Regions from separate parts of the Methylophilus sp. 5 genome, predicted to be linked through region 3. Evidence: predicted binding sites of a transcription regulator. Region 3 holds the regulator's gene; each other region holds the start of a gene.

What was found. Region 3 encodes FliA, which starts transcription of late flagellar genes. Its sites were predicted from a motif close to CTAAAGTTNNCNNAAANNNTGCCGATANNA; they were not measured.
Region 1: the regulator FliA is predicted to act here: its motif matches at 851-880, upstream of METH5_RS0114395 (flagellin).
Region 2: the regulator FliA is predicted to act here: its motif matches at 1,036-1,065, upstream of flgM (flagellar biosynthesis anti-sigma factor FlgM).

The regions. Positions count from the first base shown of each region.
Region 1 is NZ_KI911560.1:2,971,312-2,973,582, reverse strand. Features, by position in the region: gene aepX (phosphoenolpyruvate mutase) at 1-575, opposite strand, end outside; gene METH5_RS0114395 (flagellin) at 1,067-1,864, shown strand; gene METH5_RS15125 (flagellar protein FlaG) at 1,937-2,271, shown strand, end outside.
Region 2 is NZ_KI911560.1:2,942,731-2,945,001, forward strand. Features, by position in the region: gene METH5_RS0114215 (ATP-binding cassette domain-containing protein) at 1-70, shown strand, start outside; gene METH5_RS0114220 (flagella synthesis protein FlgN) at 166-645, opposite strand; gene flgM (flagellar biosynthesis anti-sigma factor FlgM) at 651-968, opposite strand; gene flgA (flagellar basal body P-ring formation chaperone FlgA) at 1,138-1,896, opposite strand; gene flgB (flagellar basal body rod protein FlgB) at 2,146-2,271, shown strand, end outside.
Region 3 is NZ_KI911560.1:2,691,128-2,693,398, forward strand. Features, by position in the region: gene METH5_RS0113100 (flagellar motor protein MotB) at 1-178, opposite strand, end outside; gene METH5_RS0113105 (flagellar motor protein) at 178-930, opposite strand; gene METH5_RS0113110 (RNA polymerase sigma factor FliA) at 930-1,664, opposite strand; gene METH5_RS0113115 (hypothetical protein) at 1,682-2,271, opposite strand, start outside.

The DNA of each region.
Region 1 (2,271 bases), 280 kb from region 3:
CTGGACCAGAAACCATCAAACTGGCAATTTTTGCCATTGCGCTCTGCGCTAACATGTTCGGCAATCAGTGCCGAGATCGGGTTGTGCGCTTCAATAAAGCGTGAAATCGGTTTGACGGTCAGTAATCTTTTCAAGGTGCGACGGCGGATATCAGGCGTGGTGCCCAACGCCTGCAGCTGCCCCAGCATTTCGTTAGAGGACACGCCACGCGTATAAGGAATCTCAATCAGGTGACCGCCGTATTCGGCCAGTGCCGCGCGGGCACGGTCACGGTAGGGCATCAATGGGCCTTCCAGCCAGTCGTCACCATGCACCATGATGTCCGGTTTGTATTTGAGCAGGTTAGGCGCGTAGTCCCATTCTTCTTGGGGCACCACATTCACCACACCGCGAATATTGCCGACGATCTGTTTACGTTGTTCATAAGTGAGGTAGGGCAGCCGTTTATGGTCTGCCACTGCCGCGTCTGATAACAGGCCGATGGTGACGTCGCCATACTTTCTGGCCTGCTCAATAATATTGATATGGCCATGGTGCAGAATGTCTACGGTCATCCCTACATAAACTGATGCCATGCAAAACTCCTTTAGTCTTTTTGGATACCTTATATAAGGTATGCGAAATGGATAGCCTGATTATCGTTGGCAATGCCCGGGAATGATTTGCAGATAAGCGCGGAAAAGCGGCCTTATATCTGGTGTGATATAGAGCGCATGACCAGCCGTTTAACGGGACGTGCTTTAAAAGCAGAATTAAGACTGATTCTCTATTTAGCTCGGTTAATGGTAACGGCACATCTTTTTATAAAATAGATTGATGTAAACAATTTTGTGCAGTGCTTAATGAAAGGCTAAAGATTTTGGTAACGGGGTCGTAAATAGTTTCAAGTGCATGATTGATCGAAATAAGAAATTTGCAACAAGTATTAAAGAAATTTCGCAAGCGGTCGATAACACAACTAACAACGCTAGATAGCAAACATTAAGTGGTAAATAGCGATCAACGTTGAAAGTAACATGACGATTTGACACTTAACTGGGTATACGACCTCTAAAGGAGATTTAACATGGCTTCAGTAATTAACACCAACTTGGCATCCTTAAATGCACAACGTAACTTAAACGCTTCCCAAAGCAGCCTGAATACTTCTATTCAACGCTTGTCTTCTGGTCTGCGTATCAACAGCGCAAAAGACGATGCGGCTGGTATGGCGATTGCAACACGTATGGACTCACAAGTTCGCGGTATGGATGTTGCAACACGTAACGCTAACGATGCGATTTCCTTCCTGCAAACTGCAGAAGGTGGTTTGAGCAGCGCAACAGATTCATTGCAACGTATGCGTGAACTGGCTGTACAGGCAGCTAACGGTTCTTACAGCTCTGGTGACCGTGCAAACCTGGATACTGAATTTGCGCAATTGAAGTCAGAACTGACTCGTTTGAGCACTGCAACCAAGTTTAACGGCCAGGCAGCATTCGGTGCGGGTTACAACTTCCAGATTGGTGCTGACAGTGGCGATACCATTAGCGTGTCTTCAGTAGCAGCGGCTTCTTTGTCTGGCTCTTTGTCAACAGCGGATGCAGCGTCAGATGCGATTACTGCGATTGACGCACAATTGACTGCTGTGAACACCAGCCGTGCGACATTGGGTGCTTACCAAAACCGTTTTGCTTCAGTCGTAAGCAACCTGGGTGTGGCTTCTGAGAACATGTCTGCTGCCAAGTCTCGTATCACTGATGCTGACTTTGCTTCAGAAACAGCCAAAATGACACGTGCACAGATTCTGCAACAAGCTGGTACTGCGATGCTGGCTCAAGCGAACCAGTTGCCTAACCAAGTGATGACATTACTGAGAGGTTAATCCATCACACGGTAACGCTAAATCCACAGGCCTAGACCCTGTGGATTTGGCCTAGGTAAAAGGAGCAACATCATGAGTGATTCATCTGTAAATGGTGTAGGTAGTAGCGTGCAGGGTGTGCAGGCAGCCAGTAGTTTGAAACTGGTGAAATATGCTGAATCATCTGCTGATAAAGCTGCAGCCGATGTAAATGACAAAGCTGCGATTAGCGGTGCTGTCAAAAAGTTAAATGAGTATGTAGCGCCAGCGTTACAAACGATAGAGTTTTCTATCGACGATGATAGCGACCGCATCATTGTGAAAGTGGTGGATACCGAAACCCAAAAGGTTTTACGCCAGATTCCCAATGAAGAGGTGCTAGCCATTAGTAAAACGCTGGATAAATTACGTGGGCTGGTGATACGACA
Region 2 (2,271 bases), 250 kb from region 3:
GCTGGCAGAGATTGAAACGTTGGTCTTGCAGAAACTCACCCGCTGGGAAACATTAGATGGTTTGAGTTAGCTCGCCCTGCACCGGGCATGCTTTTTCTAGCACACAAAAAGCAACAGCCGAAGGGGAAACCCTTCGGCTGTTGCTTTTTAAATCTGTATGCGTGCTTAGACTGAAAAACTGCCGCGGCTGGTGTTTGCGCGGTGGGCGTGCCCATTTTTGCCATAAAACTGTGGCGCAGCACTTTTGCCGTTTAAAGCATCCAGTTTTTCCTGATTGCGCAAAAAGTGCTTGTTAATCAGGATGCCATTCAGGCGATTCAGTTCTTTGGCTTGTGTCAGCTCTTGCTGAAAAGTGACCCAGGCGCTATCTAACAATTGGCTGGACTGCTTTTGCAACCAGACAGACATGCCTTGCTCGTTAGGCTCAAAGCCTGCTGCGGCTAGCGCATCATAACGAGAGTTAGCCGCAGCGCCCAAAGCTTGCAGCAACTCTACGCGCTTGTCTACCATGCGTTCAATCACATCCAGGTCAGCAGTGACCAAGGCCGACTGCTCAGACTGCAAATCACTCAACAGTGTTGACACCAGCGCGGCGTCTTTTTCAAACGTCACTGGAGAAGAAGATAAATGATTTGCAGTGGTCATAATTGTCACCCTTTATTAGGTTGTATCAAATCTTTCACGGTTTGTAGCAAGCCATCCGCCACTTTAGCGGTATCGACTGAAAAATCACCACGTGCGATCGCGGCTTTAATTTCTTCGACTTTATTCGTGTCAAACACTTCACCAGTGGCCGATCCAGCGTTTAATGACTGCAACTGCACCGAGGCAGAAGATAAAGTCACATTATCTGAAGAGGCAGTCGATGTGCTCGCTGCTTTTTCACTGCCTTTACTTGCAGTGCCTTTATCCAGGGTCGGCTTGTCTACGCCAACACCCATTTTTTTAATCGAATCTGAAATATTCATGCCGTACCTCTTCTGATTTTGAATTGTGTCAGGGTTTATCAAAGCCAAAACCCTCATTCGTTAACAGTACTATCGGCATAGTTTAAGCGAACTTTAGTGCTTAATATACTTTTTATCGCATGTTTATAATTTTCAGACATTTTTCAATTAAAAAACGTTGTCCATCTGACTAAAAGCGAATGTCTACCTTACCAGAAGACTGCGCAACGCCTTTTATAATCTGGCCGCTGCTGACTTTCACATCAACCACCTGACCCACATTGGCGGTTTGCATGGCGGTGCCATCGGCCGAGATGACAAAGCCATCACCTCGACTATTTAACTGTACAGTTTGCCCTTGCATAATCACCGGCACAGACTTAAGCAACTCTGGTCTTAACACGGTGCCCAATGGCAAATTTAAGGTGGCCTGTTTGCCAGCCAGCATGGTCAGATCAGTGATGATGCCCGCTGGCAGTTTGCTTAAATCCCCTGACTGCATGACGACATCTGTGGTTTGTACCGGTGAGCCCTGGGCAACAGGCAAGCCTGTCACAGCATACTCGCCCCATACTTGCACATCGGCCTGCACATACAGCGTCCAGAGCTTGGTGTCAGACTGCAAGCAACGCACACCGATATGGGTTTTACCCCACAAACGGGCGCCCTGTACGGTAAAGCCTTCCATTAAGGCACAGTCAGCAATGCGGATACGACTATCCAGCGGCTGAATCTCAATATTCACTTTGCCCGGATACCCTTGAGTCTGATTTTGTACATACTGCATCACAGTTTGATACAGGCGGCTGTGCATATCATTACCTGCTGCGGCTGACGCTAGCGCATGCTGGTTTGCAATCACGGCACGGTCTGCCGCTTGCACAGGAACGCTCATCAGCCATAACAGGCCGACGATGATCATCACAACAGGGAGCTTGGGTTGTTTCATGTGCCCTATTCTACGCATTGAGGGCAGGTTTAATTTCGGAATTAAAGGGGATTTCCCCCGTTTAATTCGAGAATCATTGCATAGGTCGCGGCGTACACTGGGCATAGCTAGTAAAAGTCATGTGTGTCAAAGCAGACCTGCTTAATCGGGTTATCGGCCACAGCAGACAAAACTTTAGAGGTGCGAGCAACACCTTGTTAAACAGGGCTCGTTGAGCAAGGCTTGAGAAAAGCCAGGAAAGGATAAACGATGATAAACAAACTGGACGCCGCACTGAATTTCCATCAGACGGCATTGCGCGTGCGCAATGAACGTCAAGAGTTGTTGGCATCGAATATTGCCAATGCAGACACGCCGCAATATAAAGCACGTGAC
Region 3 (2,271 bases):
TGCCTTGAAACGCCGTCACCACCGAGCTTGACAGTACACGGTACTTATTCAGGTTAATGGTCGAGGTGGCATACATCACCACAAAAAATGCAAATAGCAGGGTGATAAAGTCGGCGTAAGAAATCAACCAGCGTTCGTGGCTTTCATCGTCTTCATCCAGCTTGCGGCGCCTGTACATTACGACTCCCGCAAATGCAGGTACGACTCAAGGCGCTCGGTGACCAGTTTGGGGTTATCGCCACGGGCAATCGACACCCAGGCATTGAGCAACATCTCGCGCCTGGACATTTCGTGCTGCACATGGCCTTTTAATTTGTTAGAAATCGGCAAAAAAACCAGGTTGGCTAACGCTACGCCGTAAATGGTGGCGACAAAAGCCACCGCAATGCCACTACCGATTTTAGCCGGGTCCGACAGGTTTTCCATGACGTGGATCAGGCCCAATACTGCGCCCAAAATGCCGACGGTTGGTGCATAGCCACCGGCAGCCGACCAGATTTTGGCCGCTTCGCGTTCTTGCAGCTCATAGTAATACATATCAATCGCACACACTTCGCGAATGCGGTCGGCAGGGGTGCCGTCAACCAGCAATTGCAACCCTTTGCGTACAAACGGATCCTGCTCGCGTTTGATGTAGCTCTCCAGCGACAACACGCTTTCTTTGCGTGCCTGCAGGCTCCATTGATTGATTTTAATGGCGAGTTTTTTTCTGTCGTCCTGCGGGTGTACAAACACCAGGCGCAGCATGCGCAAGCCTCTTATAAACAGCTTGAATTCGGTTTGCAACAACACGGCACCCGTGGTGCCTAAAATCACCACCGCAAACGCAGCCGGTTGCATCAGAGAATTAAGACGACCACCGTCAATCACTTGCCCAAATACAAGCCCGGCGAGGGCAATGACAAGCCCGGCGATACTACCCCAATCCATCAGGCCACTCCGGTCCAGGACTTGTCACGCATAGACGCGCGCAAACGGGCTACGGCCTGGCTATGCAGCTGGCAGACACGAGATTCGGAGACACTCATGATGGCGCCGATTTCTTTTAAGTTAAGCTCTTTTTCGTAGTACAAGCCCATCAGCATTTTTTCGCGTTCAGGCAGGTGATCAATCGAGTCAATCAACGCCTCGCGGAAATCACTCTCTAGCAAAGACTTGACCGGATCACTGGTGTCGTCATCGACATAACGGTCGAGAAAGTGCTCGCCACCATCGTCATCCTGAAAGTCTTCGTAGTAAATCAGCTGATGACCCTGGCAATCGCTCAAGACATCATAGTAGTCTTCGAGCGTGAAGTTCATGTGCTTGGCAATTTCAGACTCGGTTGGCGGGCGGCTAAGCTTTTGTTCCAGTTGCTGCACAGCCACTTCGATATCACGCATGTTTTTGCGAATGCCACGTGGCAGCCAGTCGGCACCGCGCAACTCATCCAGCATGGCACCGCGCACGCGCTGTGAGGCGTAGGTTTCAAATTGCGCGCCGTGGTTATCCTCATAGCGCTGAATGGCATCCATCAGGCCTATCATGCCTGCTTGTACCAAGTCATCGAGCTCGACACAGGAGGGCAGCTTGGCTTTTAATTGATAAGCCATTTTTTTGACCAAGCCGCTATGCTGTTTCAGCATCTGATCTGTATTTTGAGTCTTGCCTTTAGCGGTATACATGTTTTTCCTCTTTTACTTTAGGCAACGGCCAGTGATGGCGTGGTAATCCGTTGTTTTTCGAGTCGATGTGCCACTGATTTAAACGCCAACGCCGTCTGTGCAGGCTTGGAAACCTCTGGCTTGCTACGCGCGGTACTGGCTTTGGCTGGTGCGGCTTCTTCTGCCGGCATGGCCCCAATAAAGTCCAGCGTGACGCCCAAAAACTGTTTGCATACCTGGTTCAAACGCATAAAGTATTGTTGACCTTGATCGTTATTCGCCCCTGTGACAACGACACCTAACGGAATCTGACCATGCTGGCGGCTAATGTGCTTGATCGTCACATAGGCGGCTTTAATGGCAGCTTCAGTTCTATCCATTTGAATCACCAGCTCATGCTCGGCGATCAATGGCATGATCAAACTATGGTCTTGCGTATCCAGCTGTGCTTCAATCATGACGGTATCGTAATCGTACGAAAGTTGTTTCACTATACCGTCCAGTTGCGCTTTTAAATCTTGAGATAAAGGCGAGGTTAACAGGTCATTTTCGGTCAAACATGCCAGGTCATAGCCTTGCGGATGTTTGACCATGGCGCGTTTAAGTGCCGTATTGTGCGTCACAATCG